One region of the Achromobacter sp. FW305-C-28 genome, then DNA from elsewhere that is predicted to be linked to it. Evidence: riboswitches for the same ligand, from Rfam matches in the RefSeq annotation. Region 1 holds a riboswitch; the other holds the start of a gene.
The links. A riboswitch is a leader RNA that binds a small molecule or an ion and turns the genes downstream of it on or off. The one in region 1 is predicted to bind manganese.
Positions count from the first base shown of each region.

Region 2: it holds a riboswitch for manganese, as region 1 does, so the genes downstream of both, AC3WMR_RS00560 (sodium:calcium antiporter) here and mntP (manganese efflux pump MntP) in region 1, are expected to answer to the same signal.

Region 1 is NZ_JBYSYL010000018.1:88,830-94,321, forward strand. It holds gene AC3WMR_RS29465 (GNAT family N-acetyltransferase) at 1-487, shown strand, start outside; gene kdgT (2-keto-3-deoxygluconate transporter) at 1,343-2,344, shown strand; gene mntP (manganese efflux pump MntP) at 2,389-2,955, opposite strand; yybP-ykoY riboswitch at 2,967-3,141, opposite strand; gene AC3WMR_RS29480 (tRNA-binding protein) at 3,193-3,564, opposite strand; gene AC3WMR_RS29485 (PQQ-binding-like beta-propeller repeat protein) at 3,575-5,236, opposite strand; gene AC3WMR_RS29490 (YiiX family permuted papain-like enzyme) at 5,245-5,492, opposite strand, start outside.
Region 2 is NZ_JBYSYL010000001.1:122,722-128,213, reverse strand. It holds gene mgtA (magnesium-translocating P-type ATPase) at 1-686, opposite strand, end outside; gene AC3WMR_RS00565 (hypothetical protein) at 1,109-1,441, opposite strand; gene AC3WMR_RS00560 (sodium:calcium antiporter) at 1,898-2,902, opposite strand; yybP-ykoY riboswitch at 2,982-3,144, opposite strand; gene AC3WMR_RS00555 (aminopeptidase P N-terminal domain-containing protein) at 3,282-4,625, shown strand; gene AC3WMR_RS00550 (TM2 domain-containing protein) at 4,654-5,118, opposite strand; gene AC3WMR_RS00545 (UbiH/UbiF/VisC/COQ6 family ubiquinone biosynthesis hydroxylase) at 5,199-5,492, shown strand, end outside.

The DNA.
Region 1 (5,492 bases):
TCGCGCCTACGAACTCAAGTTCAAATTCCAGAATGTGGCCGGGCTGTCGGCACACGTCGAGATGCTGCCGCACAACCTGGACGTGCCCCAGGCCGTGAAACACGCCGAGCTGTTCCAGAAATGGACGGATGAATCGTTGGCCTGGCGCCTGCGCAATCCGAATAATCCGCTGCGCGTGGTGAGCACCAGCGCTGACAGCGTCGTCGTCGAGGGCAGCTCGTCAATGCCGGTGGTCCGGTCAAGAGCGATCATCCCTCGGGGCGACCTGCATTTGAACGCAACGCGGTCGTCGATCAAATCCCTGGGTCCGGCTGTTGTCATCGGGCTTGCACCGCAGGGCACGATGCGGCGACGGCTTGCCATGGATGTGCCCAACAAGCTACGTCCGTCGCCACTGAGATTGGTTTACAAGAATCTCCGACAGCCGGACGATGTCTTGAATCCAGCGGCCATCCTATACAGCTTTCTGGATTTCGACGCCTTTTAAGAGTGGGGGGGGGCAACATCGCGCCCACCCCGCCAGTACCTTCCTGCTCGCCGTCCTGTCTCGGTCACGGCGGGCAGCGTCGCGTCGTCGTCGACAGGCGATTGCGGGCCTGGGCGGTGCCATCGAACTGCGATCGGATCGCAATGTTCTTCAGCAGCTCGTGCTCGACAATAGCGCGGTAAAGATCGGCATCGTTCTGACGTGCCGCTGTGTACGCATAGGGTCGCGGACTTCTCCGCCGTGGAAAAACGCGTGGGCATGAGGCCATTCGTCGTGCGCCTGTCCTGCGAGCGTGATCGCGGCACGCTCGGCATCTTTCTCGAAACCAGCTAGCCCGACCTGCTCATTGCCGGCGCCCTGGCCTTGAGCCTGGACAGCGTGGCCCGAGGCATGGTCATCCAGGTCATGGACGACGCTGGGGACCCGATCGCCTGAGGCAATCCGCTGTACGGGCGATCCACCGGTGGGCCGGGCAGCGTCGATATCTCGCTGCGCGCCGCCCGTTGCCAGAAGTTGGGGTCCCGCAGCATCGTTGCGGGAACCGCCAATGGCCTGGCGACTTTCACCATCGTCTACCAATGAAGAAAAAACAGCCTGTCCCCGCGTTGGCGTCTGGCATACCGGCAGGGGAATGCGGTGCCCGCGGGTTGTGATGGAATTTTTATATAAGAAATAAGATTTTATAGATAAAACTAAAAAGTGCGAAAAGGTATCGCCTGGGTGACCCCGGTACTCCAATAACTATTTAAATATAGAGAGTTTCGGGTTTTCTCTATGGTGTTTTTTTATAAAACTTGATTTCATTAGAAAAAAGCGCGCCCCTTCGCCCTGGAGGCGTGCAACCTCGGAGACAACATGAAAATCAAGCGTTCGATCGAACGGATTCCTGGCGGCATGATGCTCGTACCGCTGCTACTCGGGTCCGCCCTGCACACCTTCTGGCCCGATACCGGCAAGTATTTCGGCTCGTTCACCAACGGCCTGATCACCGGCGTCGTGCCCATCCTCGCCGTCTGGCTGTTCTGCCTGGGCGCATCCATCAACCTGCGCGCCACCGGCACCGTGCTGCGCAAGTCAGGCGCGCTGATCGGCGCCAAGCTTGGCCTGGCGTGGGTGGTGGCGCTGCTGGCGTCGCGCTGGCTGCCCGACGGCGGCATCGCCACCGGCTTTTTCGCCGGCCTGTCGGTGCTGGCGCTGGTGGCGGCGCTGGACATGACCAACGCGGGTCTGTTCGCGTCGTTGATGGAGGAATACGGCACGCGCGAAGAGGCCGGCGCATCCGTCTTGATCGGCATGGAGTCCGGTCCGCTGATGACCATGATCATCCTGGGCACCACGGGCCTTGCGGCGTTCGAGGCGCATCACCTGGTCGGCGTCGTGATTCCGTTCCTGATCGGCTTTGCGCTCGGCAACCTGGACGAAGACCTGCGCGAATTCTTCAGCCGTGGGCCGCGCATGCTGATCCCGTTCTTCGCCTTTGCGCTGGGCAATACCATCAATCTGTCTGTCATCCTGGATACCGGCTTGTTGGGCATCGTGGTGGCGGTCGGCGTGATGCTGGTGTCGGGCGTGGCGCTGGTGATTTCCGACATCCTGATCGGTGGCGGCCGCGGCACGGCAGGCGTGGCCGCCTCCAGCACGGCTGGCGCCGCGGCGGCCACCCCCAGCCTGGTCGCCGCCGCGGCGCCGCAGTTCCAACCGTGGGCGCCGGCGGCGACCGCCCTGGTCGCGGCATGCGTGGTCATCACCGCCCTGCTCGTGCCCATGCTGACCGCCTTCTGGGCCAAGCGCGTCGCTCCGCGCGTGCGCCGGGGCAAGGCGCAAGCCGTGCCGGTGATGCGGGCTAGCGGGGTGTAGTGCCATCAGATGGGGGCTAGCGCTGACCCATCGCCCCCTCAGCCTCAGCCCGCCTTCAAGTGCTCGTACAAGATAGTGGCCCCGATTCCGATCAGCGCCAGCCCACCCAGCACTTCCGCGCGCTTGCCGGCGACGTTGCCGACCAGGCGGCCGATCATGACGCCCAGGGTCACCATCAGCAGGGTGGCCAGGCCGATGGCCAAGGCGGTGACGACGATGTTGTTGTCGATGAAGGCCAGGCTCACGCCCACCGCCATGGCGTCGATGCTGGTGGCGAAACCGGTGGCGGCCAGCAGCCAGAACGAATGGCGGCCGACGGGGGCGGCTTCTTCCTTGTCGGCGCCCAGGCCATTGCGGATCATCAACGCGCCCAGGATACAGAGCATGCCAAAGGCGATCCAATGGTCCCAGTCCTGCACGAACTTCGCGGCCACGGAACCGAGGGCCCAGCCGATCACGGGGGTGATCGCTTCGATCACACCGAAGATCAGGCCGGTGCGCAAGGCTTCGGACAAGCGGGGTTTATGCAGCGCAGCGCCTTTGCCGACCGCGGCGGCGAAGGCGTCGGTGGACATGGCGAAGGCCAGGACGATCGTGGAAAGGGCATTCATGCGAGAGAAGCTCCGACCGGGCGAAACGCATAGACTTTTTCCCTATCGCCCGGTCAGAAGCTACGGAAAAGTCCATGGTCTCGCCAAACCGTATCGGTTGTTTGCGCCATGGCCAGGGGGGCCAAGAATGTTGACGCAAACGCTTGTGGCCAGGGCCACAAGAGGCTACTCCCCAAAGAGGATCGCCAGTTTACCAAAAGGCGCGCGGCACGGGTGTGACACTGCCGGGCGCCCGGCTCAGGTCAGCCGCGCCCCATTGGGCACGTTCAGTTCGGGCGTCACCAGCACGGTGTGATCGGCGTCGTCGGCCAGCCCCAGCACCAGCACTTCGGAACGTACCGGGCCCACCTGGCGCGGCGGGAAGTTCACGATGCCCAGCACACGCTTGCCCGGCAGATCTTCCAAGGCGTAGCGGCCGGTGATCTGCGCCGAGCTTTTCTTCACGCCGACGCCGGCGCCGAAATCGATGGTCAGCTTGTAGGCTGGTTTGCGCGCTTCGGGAAACGGATCGGCGGCGACGATGGTGCCCACACGGATGTCGACCTTCATGAAGTCATCGAAGCTGACGGTCGGGGCGGGCGGCGTATTGGGGTCTTGGGTGTAGTGCATGGCAGGAATTCTAAGCCAGGTCGATGCCGCCGCGCGTCACCGGCGCGGCCAGCAGGTCCTGCACGCCGACCACGGCGATGCGCCCGTCTATCGTGCCGATCGCCAAGCGGTCTTGGTGGGCGTCCAGCGCGTAGATCACGGTGGCGGCGCCTGCCATGCGGACCTTGGCATCGCGCCGCACGCCGCCTGTCAACGCGTCGATCAGCATCAGCCGGCCATCCAGGAATGCCGCGATCACCAGGCCGGCCGCGGACAGGATCATGGTGGGCGATGCATGGGTGGCATGGCGCCATGCCAGCACGCCGCGCACCAGGCTCTTGCGGTAGATGAAGCCGCTGTACGTGTTGTCCACCGTGGGCGAATAGTGCTTGCCGGCAATGATGACGCCGGGGCCCTGTTCGTCGTCGACGTACGCGCCGCGGCATTCCATCGCGTGGCTGGCGTGCGTGCCGTCGGGTTGCAGCAGCGGCCACAGGCGTTCGATGCGGCCGTCGGGGTGGACGATGCACAGGTGCTTGCCTTCATGCGAGCTGGGCGGCGTGCCCTGCACGGCGAACAGGTGGGGGGCGCCGTTGATGCCGATGTAGTGGTTGAAGCAGTCGTAATGGCCAACGTCCAGGCGTTGTTCCGTCGCCAGTGTGGCATCGAGCTGCACGTCATGAGCGTGCGGGCGCGTCGGACCCATGCGGTCCTGGCGGCCGAGCAGGCGGCCGTCGCTCGCGATCGAGAAGGTGTATTGGCCGGCGTAGCCGCGCACCGCGACCAGGGCATCGCCCTGCAGTGCATACAGACGGGAATCGCGGCGGAACCGGTCGCCGGGATCGGGCGGGGCGATGGCATGCACGGTGACCGAGGCGGCGCGCAGGATTTCCGCGCCATGGCCGCCGCCTTCGTGGCGGGCGACGAGGCGGCCGTCAGCGGCGTAGAGATCCAGCAGGCAACCGTCGTGCGTGGCGACCAGCGTGTCGGCATCCCGCCACGCCAGGTCCCAGATCGCACCGCGCAGACCCAGGTCGGGCACGGCCAGCCAATTCGCCAGGCGATGGGCGGCATCGACGTCGGGCGCGATGGCGCCGCCGCTCGTGGCGGTGGCAGGATCCAGCGTCAGCGTCGCGGGCGACCGCAAGTGCCACGCGGCCTCGGCATCGTCCACGCGGATCGGGAACAACGTGTCCAGCACCTGGTTCCAGTCGCCGTCGGCGTCGTATTCCTGGTCGCCCCATTCTTCGTCCCAGGGCCGGACCCACGCCACGACATGGCTGCCATCATCGCTGTAGCGGCAGCGCACCACTTCGGGCACGGCCGCGTAGGGACGGCGGCTTTTGCCGCTTTGCCAGTTCCAGAAGGCCAGGTCGCCTTCGAACAGATAGCCGCCGTCGTAGCTGCCCGCGCCGATCACGACGACGGGCTCGGTGGGGTGAAACGCCACGTCGTTGACCGGCAGGCGCAGCGTGTCGTACACCGCGAAGGGCGTCGTCTCGCCAAGCCGGTACAGGCCGACGCGATAGCGCAGCGCGGCGCCGCCATAGGCAGCCCGCGCGCGCGGATTGGCCAGCAAAGGAAACACCGAAGCCACCGCGGCGATATCGCCGGCGGGGTTGAAAAAGACGCCGGTGATCTTGCCTGCGCCGCGCAAGGCCGGGTTCATGAACGGGATCGGCGTCGCGTCCATGGCCGGGTTCAGGGCGAGCGCAGCAGCGGCGAATCGAACATCGCGGCGGGCGAGATGATCGGTTCTTCCCAGGGGATGGCGTCGCCGTAGCGCTCCCGCATCTTGGCGCGCACGGCGGGCGCGCTCAGGTCGAAGGTCTTGAGCGGCTGCAGCTTGCCGATTTCGACGCCGAGCGCGCGCTGGTAGATCTTCCAGACCAGTTCCGAGCAATAGATCTTGTCGTCCGACCAACCGAACGCCGCGTCATAAGGCTTGC
Region 2 (5,492 bases), on a different contig from region 1:
TCGGCCGGAATCATGTCGCCCGCAGACAGCAGCACCACGTCACCCGGCACCAGCTCGGCCAGCGGCACTTCGATCTGGCGCGAGCCGGACGCATGCAGGGTGGCGCCGAAGAAGCGCCGGGCGTCGCCCTCGGCCATGCCGGCGGCGTCACTGCGCAGCACGGTGGCGGTGTTCTGCACCATCGCCTTCAAGGCTTCGGCGGCACGATTCGAGCGCCGTTCCTGCACAAAGCGCAGCAACGTCGAGATCACCACCATCGAGCCGATGATGATGACACCCTTCCAGGACTGGTCATCGGGTTCAGCCATGTAGACGTCGGTCACCCAGGACAGGCTGGCCAGGCCCGTCAGGAGCAGGTTGAAGGGATTGCGGAAGGATTGCCACAGGTGGGCATACCAGGTCAGCGGCTTTTCGTGGTCGACCTCGTTGGCGCCGTAGCGCGCCCGGGCCTCGTCGGCCTGGACTTCCGACAGGCCGCCTCGGCCACTGCGAAACAGGGAAAAAAGGGCATCGAAGTCCATGCGGGACACGTCCAGCATGCGGCGGTTGGCACGACGCGACGCGTCGGAGGCGGTGGCGGCCACCGCCTGGCCGGTGCCTTCAAGCATGGGGGAACGCCGGAAGTGGCGCCCCGACCGCCGCAGCCCGGCGGCGGAAGAGAAAAAGGTCTTCAGGAATTTAAACATCGGAGTGCTCGGGTTCTTGGTGTTGTTCTGGGAGACACGGACGACAGGCAGCCGGGCCCGATCGCAGGCAGCACGGGGCCACGACCTGTGCAAGACAGGCCGAATCCGCCACGTACAGGCGTGCGCAGGCACCGGGGCGATGTTGCCGGTGTCCGGATCGCGTCGATGGGCGCGCCGGGAGTGCGTGAAGCGGAACGGGAAACTAGCGGAAGAACCGGGGCCGGCGGAACGGGCGCGCGCGGGGCGGGCCTGGCCGGGGGTTCAGGGCTGCGGATTCCGTACGGACCGGGAGACTATCCGGCCAGTCGGCTCGCAAGGAGAGGACAGGTCAGACAGGCAAGCGGGCGCCACGCACGTGGCGCAATCGAGGCTCGGGGTCTATGGCACTGGGCATGGTCTCTCCTGGGGGGATAGGGGCGGATTCAGGCCGCCAGCGGTTGGGCGCCGAAATGCACGTGGCGCACGGCGGGGTTGGCGCTCAGCCGACGGGCTTGCGACATGAGTTCGCCGCGCAGTTCGGGCGGGCAATTGACGGTAATGCAGGCCGACGCCATGGCGGGGTCGGTGCCCTGGTCGATCTGCACCTGCGAAACGTCGAGTCCGGCGGCGCTGAAGTCCAGGCAGATCTGCTTGCGCAGGGCGCCCAGCTCGTCGCGCGGACAGATGACCGTCAGGCGCGAGGTGCCGCGGCGGCGGCCCAGGGCGGTGGCACGGTCTACGCCTGCGCGGCGCAGGAACAAGTCGAAGAAACGCATAACGACCTCCATTGCAAAATGGGGAGCGGTATCGCGGATACGCGCGCACACACGCACGGCGCTGGGCGGGCGGGCACGAAAAGGACGTGCACGAACGCTGGCGCTGCGACTAGCGGCGGTTCTGGCGGATGATGTTGGGGGAGAATCCCGGCAAGCCGTGGGCTTGCGCTGCCGCCCCGGATGCTGCCTGGGGCTTGGGATACAACCGCAACCTGTTCAACAGGCTGCGGCAGACGGAGTTCTGCGTGGACCTGTTAAACAGCGACGTCGATGCAAGATCGACTACTTTCGCCGGAATCGGTATTCACGAAGACTGCTCCTGAGATGGATAACAGCGGAATTTTACGCGGGTTTCCACTGATGGACAAGGTTTGGGGACAGAAAAGGCCCGCTTTGTGTGTAAAAGGACGCAGACCGCTTGCGGCCTGCATCCCTGCCCTGCATCAAGGCCCTGCCTCAGACGTAGAAATGCCAGCCCAGGTAGGCCGCGAACAAGGCGTAGAAACCGCCCACCGCGGACAGCGCCGGCACGCTCATGACCGACCGGCGGAACCGCAGCCACAAGAGACTGATGGACAGCATGGTGAACAGGCCGGCCGCCAACAGCGGGCCATCGAGCAGCCAGGGCGTCATGAAGATTCCCAGCGCGCTGGGAATGGTGGCCTGGATCATCATGGCCCCGGAAATATTGGCCAGCGCCAGGCGTTCCTTGCCCTGGCGCACCCAGATCAACGCGTTCATGATTTCGGGCAGCTCGGTAGCCACCGGGGCCAGCAGCAATGCCGCCACGTGCGGCGACGCGCCCATGGCCACGCCCAGCAATTCGATCTGGTTGACGAACACGTGCGAGGCGCCGGCGATCACGACCAACGCCAGGATAGTCTGGGTGGCCGCCCAGAACATCGACGGATTCTCATCGCGCGGGCGCAGCTTGAGCGGCTCCAGGTCTTCGCTATCGATGCATTCCTCGTCGTTGCTCAGTTCGCGCTTGATGTACAGGCCGTAGGTGGCCAGGAACAGGATGCCCAGCCAGGGCTTCCAGGCAAAGGCCAACAGGCCCAACCCGACCTTGAAGACGAAGATGCCCATGAACCAGGCCTGGTCGCGGGCCAGCCGGCGCTGGTCCGCGTTGATACAGTTGGCTTGCGCAGGTTGGCCGCGGCGGGCGCGCCACAGGGCGAAGCCGACGACGGCGTAGGCCAGGGTCGCCAGCACCAGCGGGCCGCCCATGGCGGCGCCGACGCCGATGTCTTTCTGTTCGGGGGTCTCGCCGAAGACCACGGCCATGAAGGTCACGGCGCTTTCGGGCAAGGCGGTGCCAAAGGCTGCCAGCACGGTGCCGGTGGCGGTGGCGCCCAGATGGAAGCGATGTCCGACCCATTCGACGCCATTGACGAAGAATTCGCAGGCGAAATAGATCACTGCCGCGGACAGGAAAAACAGGAAAAGGGTGAGCAACATATAGACGCAGCCGGACGAGCGGAAACCAATTGGCGCGACGCAACGGCTCGCCCGGCTAGGGTGAACGCTACGCGGCCAAAGGTCTCGCCTGGCTGATTCGTGTGCGGGCGGGCCGCGACACGAAGACCGTTAGCGCCATGGAGTTCTGGCAACCGCTACGCGGTACCGAACCACCAAGTCTGTTGACGCTAACTCCTTTGGGGACAAAGGATGGCTACTCCCCAATGACAGAGCCGCGATTGTAGCAGCGCCCGCATGACAGTCCAGTGAATCCGCCCGCTGCTGGCGAGACTGCGGCCGCACTGTCGCATCGGCGGCACGGCGAGTAAAGTAAATGGCATTCCAGCTTCCCGCCGGCGCCCTGCGCGCCCCGTTACCCATGAGCCTGCCTCCCGACGACATCGCCCCCTTCGCCGCCCGGCGCCAACGCCTGATGGAGCGGATGCGCGCGGACGGGGGCGGCATCGCCATCCTGGCCACCGCGCCCGAAGCCATTCGCAACCGCGACGCCGAATACCCGTATCGCCACGACAGCGACTTTTTCTACCTGACCGGCTTCACCGAACCCGGCGCCTGGCTGGTGCTGGTGGCCGGCGCCACCGACCGCGCCGTGCTGTTCTGCCGGCCGCGCCACATCGAACATGAAATCTGGGAAGGCCACCGGTTCGGCCCCGAGGCGGCGGCCGAGCATTTCGGGTTCGACGACGCCCAGCCGCTGGACGCCCTGGACGAACTGATGCCCAAGCTGCTGCTGGACCAGCCGACGCTGTACGCGCCGCTGGCCGGCGACAAGCGCACCGACGGCCGCCTGCACCGCTGGCTGGCCGCCGCGCGCGAGGCCAGCCGCGGCGGCCACGTGCCACCGCAGCGGCAACAGGACATCCGCCCCATCCTGGCCGAGATGCGGCTGATCAAGGACCCCTCGGAAATCGCCGCGATGCGCCGCGCGGCCAAGATTTCGGCCGGCGCCCACGCCCGCGCCATGCGCGTGGCGCGAACAGGGATGCGCGAATACGAACTGGAAGCGGAACTGCTGTATGAATTCCGCCGCCATGGCGCGCAGGCGGTGGCCTACAACAGCATCGTGGCCGCGGGCGCCAATGCCTGCGTGCTGCACTACCCTGCTGGCGAAGCCGTCCTGCGCGATGGCGACCTGGTGCTGATCGACGCCGGCTGCGAGGTCGACAGCTACGCCAGCGACATTACCCGCACCTTTCCCGTGAATGGCCGCTACAGCGGGCCGCAGCGCGCGCTGTACGACCTGACGGTGGCGGCACAAGAAGCCGCGGCGCAGGCGACGGCGCCCGGACGCGGCTGGAACGACGGCCACGACGCCGCGGTACGCGTGCTGGCGCAGGGCATGCTGGACCTGAAACTGCTGAAGGGCTCGCTGGATGGCGTGATCGAGTCCGGCGACTACAGCCGCTTCTACATGCACCGCACCGGTCACTGGCTGGGCCTGGACGTGCACGACGTGGGCGACTACCGCCAGCCGGGCTCGGGCCATGGCGCCGACCGCCCGTGGCGCACGCTGCAGGCCGGCATGATGCTGACGATCGAGCCGGGCATCTATGTGCGCCCGGCCGACGACGTGCCCGAGGCCTACTGGAATATCGGCATCCGCACCGAGGACGATGCGCTGGTGACGGACGAAGGCTGCGAATTGATCACGCGCGGCGTGCCGGTGCAGGCCAGCGAGATCGAGGCGCTGATGCGCGAATAGCGCCGGCCGAGGTGGCGGCGAAAGAGCGTCAGAGCGTCAGGCCATCCAGCCAGCCCATGGCCACCCAGACGTACACCACCACCATGGCGATGGCGAACATGGACACCGTCGCCCCGACCAGGCAGGCCAGGATGGCCACCAGCACCGGGCCCCAGCCCGTCTTGCTGGACGGCGGCAGGCCCGGGTTGTAGAGACGGTCGAATTTCTCGTCGGGCATCAGCGAAAACACCGCGCTTTCGATGAAACCGTCGATCATGGGAATGAACAGCACGAAGAAGGCGGGGTTGTCCCACCAGACCGGGTAGTAGCGGAACGCACAGAACAGGCTGACCAGCGCCACGGCCGTCACCAGCCAGGCGTGGCGGCGGCCCAGGTACCACCAGTGCGCCCCCAGCCAGCCGAACAGGCAGGCCAAGAGGCCGACGGCGACCTTGCCGCGCGGACGGCGGGCGATGGCGGCGGAAAGCGAAGAAGAAGCCTCGAGCTGCGTCATGTCGTTCAACCGGTAGAAAGGTCCCTGGCGCCAAGCCGCGCCGGCTGCCCCGGATTGTAGTGGACGGGTAAAATCCGGGCATGACTATCTCCGCCTTCGATATTGCGATTCTTGGCGCCGGCCCCGTGGGCCGCGTGCTGGCGCTGATGCTGGCGCGCGTGGCGCCGGACCCGGCCCGCATCGCGCTGCTGGCCGGTGCGTCGCCGGCGCCCGTCACGCCTGCCGCCGCCATCCCGGTGGCCGATCCCCGCGTGCTGGCCATGAACCACGGCAGCCGGGTGCTGCTGGAATCCCTGGACGCCTGGCCCGCGAAGGCGGCGGACATCCTCAATATCCATGTGTCGCAGCGCGGCAGACTGGGCCGCAGCGTCATC